2 regions of the Castellaniella sp. MT123 genome follow, and region 1 is predicted to be linked to the other one. Evidence: riboswitches for the same ligand, from Rfam matches in the RefSeq annotation. Region 1 holds a riboswitch; the other holds the start of a gene.
What was found. A riboswitch is a leader RNA that binds a small molecule or an ion and turns the genes downstream of it on or off. The one in region 1 is predicted to bind thiamine pyrophosphate.

Region 1 (4,689 bases):
GGCAGGTTCATGTCGTACTGATAGTGTTCGGGATTGCGCAGCGGCGTCGTTTCGGCAGTCGCGGCGTGTGTCTGCCGCCCGATGTCGGCATGACGCAGGATGTTCATGCCTTCGGCATAGGCGGCCATGATGCCGTACTCGATGCCGTTGTGCACCATCTTGACGAAATGGCCTGCGCCGTGCGGGCCGCAATGCAGCCAGCCCTGGTCCGCCGTGCTTGCGCCGGGCTGTCGGCCTGGGGTGGGCGGCTGCGTGCCCTCGCCGGGGGCCAGAGTGGCAAAGATCGGGGTCAGGTGTTCGACCGCCTGGTCGCCCCCCACCATCAGGCAATAGCCACGTTCCAGGCCCGCGATGCCGCCGCTGGTGCCGACGTCCACGTAGTGGATGCCCAGTGGCCGTAAGGCCGCAGCGCGCCGCAAGTCGTCGTGATAGTGGGAATTACCGCCGTCGATCAGGATGTCGCCGGCCTGCAGCAGCGGGGTCAAGTCGGCCAGCACGGCATCGACCGTGCCGGCCGGCACCATCAGCCAGATGGCGCGGGGCGCGGCCAGGGCCGATACCAGTTCCCCCAGGGTGTGGGCCTCGGTGGCGCCGAGCGCGGTCAGCCGGCCGATGGCTTCCGGATTCCGGTCGTGCACGACGCAGTCGTGGCCGTCGCGCAGCAGCCGGGTTGTCATGTTGGCGCCCATGCGTCCCAGTCCGATCATGCCGATTTGCATGGCGAGTGTCCTGTTTCTATGTTGTAGGGGCCCTCGGCCGCCAGGGCTGCCCGCGGTTGCGGGCTCAGGATCTGGCCGGTTCAGCGGACCGGAAGCCGTTCCTGGCGGTGAGTGCGCCCAGAGTGAATGTCAACAGCAGCGTGGGAAGTGCACTGCCGTAATCCGGTGCCCATTGTGCCAGGAAATGGTAGCAGGCGATCCCCAGCACCCAGATCCCCGCGGGGATCGCGTGGAAACCACGCGGCGTGTCGGTGAGGCGATCGGGCCGCATGCCCAGCCGTCCAAGGATCGTGCCAAACAGCGGCACGAACACGGAACTGAGCGCCAGCAGGAAGGGTTCCAGGCTGTGCATCGGCAGCACCATGGCCAGCGCGATCGACAGCGCGGCCAGCAATGTGCCCCAGGTTTTCAGGCCAAAGGCGGGTAGCAGGCTGTGGCTGCAGACGGATCCGGAATACAGGTCGCCGTAGGTGTTGTCCAGTTCGTCGATCAGGATCAGGCCCAGGGCCAGCAGTCCACCCTGGGCCAGCAGCAGGGCATTGACCATGTCCACATCGGGGCCTGTCACGGTGATGACCAGCACACCCAGCGCGTAACACCAGATGTTGGCGATGGTGTAGCCCAACCAGGTGCCGCCCAGTGCGCCGCGACCGCTGCGGCCATGTCGGGCGTAGTCCGCCACCAGCGGCAGCCAGGACACCGGCATGGCGATGACCAGGTCCAGCGCCTGGAAGGTATTCATGCTGCCATCGCCCGTGCGCTGCCAGAGTGCCCGTAGGCCTGGCGCATCCAGCTTCAGGCCGAACTGCACCGTCAGCCAGATGAGCGACAGCACCACCAGCGGCAGGCCGATGCGGCTGACGATGCGCCGCACCAGTGTGACCATGGAGCCGCGCAGCAGCAGCAGGACGATCAGCCCCCAGAATAGCGTCGGGACGATCAGGCCGGTGTTCACGCCGAAGGCCTTTTCCGCGATCGCCTGGGTGCCGTCGCGCATGATGACCAGCTCGAACGTGGCCCAGCCGAGCAGTTGCACGACGTTCAGCAAGACGGGCAGGTGGGCGAAGCGCTGGCCATAGACCGCGTGGATCAGGCCGGCGCTGGACAGGCCGCTGTCGCAGCCCAGGCGGGCCACCCAGGCCAGCAGGCCCGCGCCGAGGATTGAACCGGCGATGACCGCGATCAGCGCGCCACGGGTGCCCAGGGCGGGCGCCAGATACGCGCCGACCTGGATCACCAGCAGGCCGACCCCCAGGCTGAACCAGAGGGCCATGTGGTCGTGCCAGCCGAATACCCGTTCGACCTCGGGTATGCCGGGAGTCCCCGCTGAGGAACCGGTGGCGTCGGGACGACGACCGGCGTTCGCGCGGACTGGGCGTTGGCGGGATGGGGAAGTGTTCTGATTCATGGTGCGCCTGTCTGTCTGGGCGAGGAGGGCAGGCGCGGGCGATGGAAAGCAGTCGCCATGGCGAGCTGCTTTCCTGCGCGAGGATGATCTCAATCAGGTTCGAAGGGACTGTCTCAGCCGCTGTGGCGGCACCCCTAGCGGGACTCGAAAATGGGTGTGGCGTGGGTGATTTTAGGAGTCGGCCGTCCGATGGGCAAGGCCGGCTCCGGTTCCGCTCAGTCGAAGTGCACAATCTCGAAGCTCAGCCGGCCCTGTGCGTCGCGGCCGACCGAATATCCCAGGTGTTCGCGCACGCTGTTGTCCGGATGGAAGGTCAGGACGATCGGCTTGATGTGCTCCAGTTCGGCTTCCTGGATGTATTCCGAATTGGCGATGATGACTTCGTCGCCGCGCTGGCAGGTGCGGGCGGCCGCGCCATTCAGGATGCAACAACGTGAACCCCGCTCGCCGTAGATGACGTAGGTGCTGATGCGGGCGCCGGAATTCTTGTTCCAGATATCCACGAATTCCATCGGCAGGATGCCGGCGGCTTCGCAGTGGTCGGGATCCAGGGTGATGGAGCCGTGGTAGTCCAGGTCGGCTCCGGTGACGCGGATGCCATGCAGTTTGGCGCGGACGATTTTTCTCACGTTGTATCCAGAAAACGGAAATTGAGCAGGCGGCATTTTAGCGCGTTGCGGTGCAGCATCGATTGTGGCGTCAGTCGTGCGGATCGGGCCCGATCGGCGGGCTGGCCAGCAGGACGTCCCGCAGGCGTGCGTGAAAGGCGGTGAGAAAGGCCGCGCGGCTGGCTTCGGGCAGCAGGCTGCCCAGGGAAGCGATCCGGTCGGCCGCGTAGCGACGCGGCGTTCCCAGGGCTTCCTCCAGGGCATTGGCCTGGCCTGTGATCGTGGCCGGGTCACAATCGGCCAGGATCAAGGCATGCGCCAGCCCGACCTGACACCCCGGAGATTGGCCGGGCATGCGCCGCCAGACCTGAGCCGTGCCGACGATCTTGCGCGGCGGCTGCCCGACCGCCAGATTGTATCGGCCGTCGCAGAAAGAGCCTTCGACGGCCTGCGCCCGCGCGTCGATACCGAAGAACAGCAGTGCGGCGCCGATAATGCCGCAGAGGTGCCGATAGAACGTTTCCGAATGATCCAGCGGCCGTCCGGCGACGGTGTATGCGAGGCTCAGGTTCAGAATGCCGGGCCCTTGCGGCACGACGCCGCCGCCCGATTGCCTGACGTGGACGGGCCATCCCCGGGCCGCGAATATTTTCTGGACAGCGATAAAACCGGGGTGGGCCGTGTAGGTGCGCGGGACGACCAGGCCCTGATCCGCCTGCCAGAGGCACGCGACCGGCCCCTCGGTGGCCAGACTGAGCAGCACTTCGTCGGCCAGCGGATCCTGTCTTGCGTCGGCATCCAGGTCCAGCAGCCGGTAGCGCGCGGGGGCGGGAAATGAAGACGGCATCAAGCCGGGGTCAGGACAACTGTGTGGCGGCGAAAGTTTCGTCGTCCATGAACAGGTAGCGGATGGCGTCGATCAGGCCTAGCACCACCGCCAGCGGCACGAAGATCCAGGCGATCGCCAGATAGCCCAGGCCCCAGCCGATCTGCCCCAGGAAGAAGCGGTGCGCGCCCAGCCAGCCCAGGAAGATAGCCAGGACGATCGCGATGCGGCGCTGCGACGATGGCCGGCCCAGTGCCTCGCGGTGAGAACTGAGGATCCACAGGCTGACCGGCACGGTCAGCAGGATGGCCAGCAGAACCTTGCCGGTGTGCGCCTGCAGGTAGGACGCAATCACCGCGAACAGTTCGCTGAAATTGCGCACCAGCACGCCCGTCAGGCTGGAGATCCAGACGAAGACCCGGCCAAAGGCGATCTCGCCGAAGCTCAGGGCCAGCAGGATGACGACGAAGACCGCGATGATCAGGATCAGTTTTTTCAGCATGGAAATCCTGCAAATAGTCTGCCCGATGGTTGCAAGGGGTGTCCCGTCTGATCGGTTGAATGATTCCGTTCATGTGCGGGACGTCGGGCGTTCTTGTGTCATTCTATCGGGATTGCCGCGAATCAGCGCACGCTGGCCTGGCGGATGGCGTGGTCCCAGCGGGCGAGACATTCGGCCGCCTGGTCGCGCGGCATCGCCGGGTCGAACTGGCGCTCGATGCGCCACAGCGATTCCAGCTCGTCCAGATCGGCGTAAATGCCGGCGTGCAGGCCTGCCAGGAACGCGGCGCCCAGCGCTGTGGTTTCCACCATGGTCGGGCGCAGGATCGGGATGCCCAGCAGGTCCGCCTGGAACTGCATCAGCAAGTCGTTCACGCAGGCGCCACCGTCCACCCGCAAGGCTGGCAGCGCAGTCGTGCCGGCCGCCTGCGCGTCGCGGCTCATGGCCTGCAGCAGAGCAGCGCTTTGGTAGGCGATGCTCTCCAGCGCGGCTCGGGCGATGTGCGCCATAGTGGTGCCGCGGGTCAGACCGGTGATGGTGCCCCGCGCTTGTGGGTCCCACCAGGGGGCGCCCAACCCGGTGAAGGCGGGTACGAACATGACCCCGCCCGAATCGGGCACGCTGCG
Region 2 (4,689 bases), 1.0 Mb from region 1:
TCTTGAGGCGCCCCTGGAGGTCACGCCCCCTCTGCCGACGGTGACGGACGGTCCTTCGGACTTCCCGGATCTGCCTCGTCCGAGCGGGCGGCGGGCGAACTCGCCGCTTCGCGGCTCAAACACACCCGCCGACTTCTCCCGCTCTCCCTTCGTCAGCATCCGGCGCCCGTCAATGTCGGCGCCGGGAGCATGACCCCCAGGGGCTTGTGTCGGGGCTCGGCAAGGTGATAACAACGGCCTGGGTAGTGCAATGGCCTAGCGTGAAGGCGTGAGCGGTTGTGTTGCTGGGCTGTCGTGCGCCTCGTGCAAACCACGTAGCGGTATGCCTGAGGGCGATTTCCGTTCATGGAGCATGCGGATCAAGGCTATAGCGTTGACTCGGGGTTTGTGATCCTCACGCATGCAGCCAACCCAGTCGGCGCAATGCCCGGTGGTGGAGCGACCATTCGACTGGTGCCGGATGCTTCTGAAGGGAGCCGGGGAGTTTTCGGCGGGCACTGTTTGAGGCCGAAGGCCGAGTTTGCCCGCCGCCCCGGCGGACGAAGAAGATCCGGGAAGCCCGAAGGGCCACCAGGAGTGCGTCGCGGAACCACCGGGCATTGCGGCGGCTGGGTTGGCAGATATCATCAATCCTGCCCGCGCAAACCGTGGACATCACGCCTTCTGATAGATCTCCGCCCCCTGCGAAATGAATTCCGCCGATTTTGCCGCCATCCCCTGAGCCAGCGCCGTCGCCTCGTCCAGGCCGTTTTCCTTCGCATAATCCCGCACATCCTGCGAGATCTTCATGCTGCAGAACTTCGGCCCGCACATCGAACAGAAGTGAGCCACCTTCATCGAATCCTTCGGCAGCGTCTCGTCGTGAAAAGCCCGCGCCGTATCCGGATCCAGACCCAGATTGAACTGGTCCTCCCAGCGGAACTCGAAACGCGCCTTCGACAGCGCATTGTCGCGGATTGCTGCGCCCGGGTGCCCCTTTGCCAGGTCGGCTGCGTGAGCGGCGATCTTGTAGGTGATGATGCCGTCCTTCACATCCTTCTTGTTCGGCAGCCCCAGGTGCTCCTTCGGAGTCACGTAGCACAGCATGGCTGTACCGTACCAGCCGATCAAGGCCGCGCCGATGCCCGAGGTGATGTGATCGTAGCCCGGCGCGATGTCCGTCGTCAGCGGGCCCAGCGTGTAGAACGGAGCCTCGTGGCAGTGCTTCAGCTGCAGATCCATATTTTCGCGGATCATCTGCATCGGCACGTGGCCGGGGCCCTCGATCATCACCTGGACGTCGTGCTTCCAGGCGACCTGCGTCAGTTCTCCCAGCGTGCGCAGCTCGGCGAACTGAGCCTCGTCGTTCGCGTCGTAGCCCGAGCCCGGGCGCAGACCGTCGCCCAGCGAGAAGCTGACGTCATAGGCCTTCATGATCTCGCAGATGTCTTCGAAGTGCTGGTACAGGAAGCTTTCCTTGTGGTGCGCCAGACACCATTTGGCCATGATCGAGCCGCCGCGCGACACGATGCCTGTCATGCGGCTGGCGGTCATGGGCACGAAGGGCAGGCGCACGCCCGCGTGGATGGTGAAATAGTCCACACCCTGCTCGGCCTGTTCGATCAGCGTGTCGCGGAAGATCTCCCAGTTCAGCTCCTCGGCGACACCGCCCACCTTTTCCAGCGCCTGGTAGATGGGCACCGTGCCGATGGGGACCGGGGAATTGCGGATGATCCATTCCCGGGTTTCGTGGATGTGTTTGCCGGTGGACAGGTCCATCACCGTATCGCCACCCCAGCGGATCGCCCAGGTCATTTTTTCGACTTCCTCGCTGATGTCCGACCGGATCGCCGAATTGCCGATGTTCGCGTTGACCTTGACCAGGAAGTTGCGCCCGATGGCCATGGGCTCCACCTCCGGGTGGTTGATGTTGGCGGGGATGATGGCGCGGCCCCGGGCGACCTCGTCGCGCACGAATTCCGGCGTGATCATGTCGGGGATCGCGGCGCCAAAGGATTGCCCAGGGTGCTGGCGGGTCAGGCGTTCGACCAGGCGAGCGCCTTCTGGGCCGCTGGCGCGTAGATTGTCCAGGTACTGCTCGCGGCGCAGGTTCTCGCGGATGGCGACGTATTCCATTTCAGGCGTCACGATACCGCGACGCGCATAGTGCATCTGCGTGACGTTGGCGCCCGTCCGTGCTCGGCGCGGTGCACGCTTGTGCTCGAACCGCAGGGCGTCCAGCTCTGGATCGGACTGGCGGGCCCGGCCGTACTGGCTGCTCAGGCCCGAGAGTTCCTCGGTGTCCTGGCGTTCCAGGATCCAGGGCAGACGAGGGGTGGACAGACCGCGGCGGATATCGATCGTGGCGGCGGGATCCGTGTAGGGGCCGCTGGTGTCGTACACCGTCAGGGGCGGATTGGTTTCGCCGCCGAAGAGCGACGGCGTGTCGTCTTGCAGGACTTCGCGGAACGGCACCTGGATGTCGGGACGTGAGCCGGTTTCATAGACTTTGCGGGAGGCGGGCAAAGGCTCGATGGCGGCCAGGTCGACGGTGGCCCGGGTGGCCAGGAATTGGGGATTGGTGTTCAAGATGGAGCTCCAGGTTCGAAAAATTTCGGAAATGGAGCCGAGTCGGGGAGGAAGAACCACGCGTTCCGGAGACAGGCTGGATGCCGCGCACGCTCCCAGCATCGGCATTATCCGTACTGGTACGAAGGGTTTTTCTCAACCCGCCGGCCATGCCGGCAAGTACCCCTGCGTGGAACGAAGTATACGGGGATGCCCCCGAGTCTGCCAGCCGTTCCGATTGCGATGTTTGGTGACCGGATGTGAACGCGCCGGCCAGTCCGCGGAAGACGTTCCCGGCCCTGGGTGGTCAGGTGCCGGATGCCAGCAGATTGTCGATCAGCGCGGACACGGCGGATTCCACAGTCTGGCGGTCCTTCCGCGTCAGGGACCAGAACATCCGGGGCTCGATGGAGGGAAACGGCCAGGGGGACTCGTGCTCGCGCATGGCTGTCTGGACGGCGTTCGATGCCGGGCCGGCGCCGCCTTCACCCCGACTGAGCCAGTAGATGTCCACCTGCAGGGTCTGTGCCAGGTTCAACAGCTTCTTCGGCGACTGCCGGCTGCCGTTCTCGTAGCTGGAGATGGCGCTTTGCGACAGGCCGCACGCATGCGCCAGCTGCGCCTGCGATAGACCGCGCTGGAGCCGGGTTTTGCGTAGTCGTTCGCCGAATGTTTCCACGTCCACATTGGACTAAAAATGAATACCACGTTGGTGGTCATCAATTATTACTAGTGTGATAATCGGCATTCCTGACGGAAGCGTATGCCCACATTCGAATGGGCCCGGGACGCAAGTGGGGCAATGGGGGGTAAGGATGGAGGAGCAACGGGTATGGGTGCTGGCTCCCGGTGACGACGCCTGGGCGCGGTATCTGAAGGCTTTGGGGTGGCGGGTCGATCGGTTTCTGGACGGGCCGGCCTTACGCCTGGCGCTGAACCACCCTGGTGTGCGGGCACCGGATGCGCTGGTGCTGATGGCCGATGTCGCGTCGAATTGCCGAGTGGCCGAGGCTGTGCGGACACGATATCCGGCCCTGATCCTGGTCGCCCTGCTGGGCCGGCCCATGGGCGCCGAGCCGGCGGCCTTGTTGCGGGTCGGGGTCGATTGCATCCTGCGGCCTGACGATTCCCCATCCCAGATGGCATCGGCTTTGCGGGCCCTGGGGTACCGGCGGGCGTCAGGGGATTGCGCGGAACAGCCGCAATTCAGTCCGCTGTCCGAGGGGGACGCGATCCATCGCATCGGCCCCTGGCGCCTGGTGGAACAGGGATGGCGCCTGACGCATCAGGATGGAGCGTTCCTGCGTCTGACCGGGGCCGAACGGGCGGTGCTGCTGTGTCTGTTCGAGGCACCCGGCCACGTCGCCAGCCATGCCGATATCATCGGGGCGGTGCGCCAGGGATGGCGGCCGATGACACGCACTCCGGACGGGGATCCGAAATGCCGTGACATCATCAGCCGCCTGCGGATGCGGGCCCGAGTGGCAGGGTTGCGGGAACCTCCCGTCGAGTCGCTGCGCGACTTCGGCTATGCCTGGGCGCTTTGATCAGCCGGTTCAGCGGTAGCGTTGCACGCCCAGGTCGTCGCTGCGGATCGCGGTGGCCTGCCCCGACACGATGTCGGCGATCAGCCGCCCGCTGCCGCAGGACATGGTCCAGCCGAGAGTGCCGTGTCCGGTATTCAGAAACAGATTGTCCAGGCGGGTGCGTCCGACGATTGGCGTGCTGTCCGGGGTCTTTGGGCGCAGACCGGTCCAGAAATGGACGTCGCTGCCCTTGTAGCTGCCCGGGAACAGGTCATTGAGGACCATTTCCAGCGTGCGTTGGCGGCGCGGGTCCAGATGGGTGTCATAGCCGACGACTTCGGCCATGCCGCCTACCCGGATGCGCTGGTCAAAGCGGGTCAGGGCGATTTTGTAGGTTTCATCCAGCAGGGTGGATACCGGCGCGCGGTCGGGATCGGCGATATCCACAGTAATGGAATAACCCTTCATGGGGTAGATCGGCAGATCGACGATGTCGCGCAGCAGCAACGGGGAATAGGAGCCCAGCGCCACCACATAGGCATCGGCCTGCAGCGTCCCGGACAGACACTGGACGCCCGAGATCCGGCCGCCGGCCTGGTGCAGGGCCTGGATGGTC

Region 2: linked by a shared signal. The riboswitch ahead of thiC (phosphomethylpyrimidine synthase ThiC) and the one ahead of ABCV34_RS05885 (cytosine permease) in region 1 are both predicted to bind thiamine pyrophosphate.

The regions. Positions count from the first base shown of each region.
Region 1 covers NZ_CP154879.1:1,274,361-1,279,049, reverse strand. Annotated here, with positions in the region: gene gnd (phosphogluconate dehydrogenase (NAD(+)-dependent, decarboxylating)) at 1-719, opposite strand, end outside; gene ABCV34_RS05885 (cytosine permease) at 784-2,127, opposite strand; TPP riboswitch at 2,181-2,273, opposite strand; gene panD (aspartate 1-decarboxylase) at 2,343-2,756, opposite strand; gene ABCV34_RS05875 (lipoate--protein ligase family protein) at 2,827-3,582, opposite strand; gene ABCV34_RS05870 (NINE protein) at 3,593-4,063, opposite strand; gene glpK (glycerol kinase GlpK) at 4,186-4,689, opposite strand, start outside.
Region 2 covers NZ_CP154879.1:2,300,645-2,305,333, reverse strand. Annotated here, with positions in the region: gene thiC (phosphomethylpyrimidine synthase ThiC) at 655-2,568, opposite strand; TPP riboswitch at 2,645-2,745, opposite strand; gene ABCV34_RS10820 (helix-turn-helix transcriptional regulator) at 2,855-3,226, opposite strand; gene ABCV34_RS10815 (hypothetical protein) at 3,384-4,094, shown strand; gene ABCV34_RS10810 (D-amino acid dehydrogenase) at 4,104-4,689, opposite strand, start outside.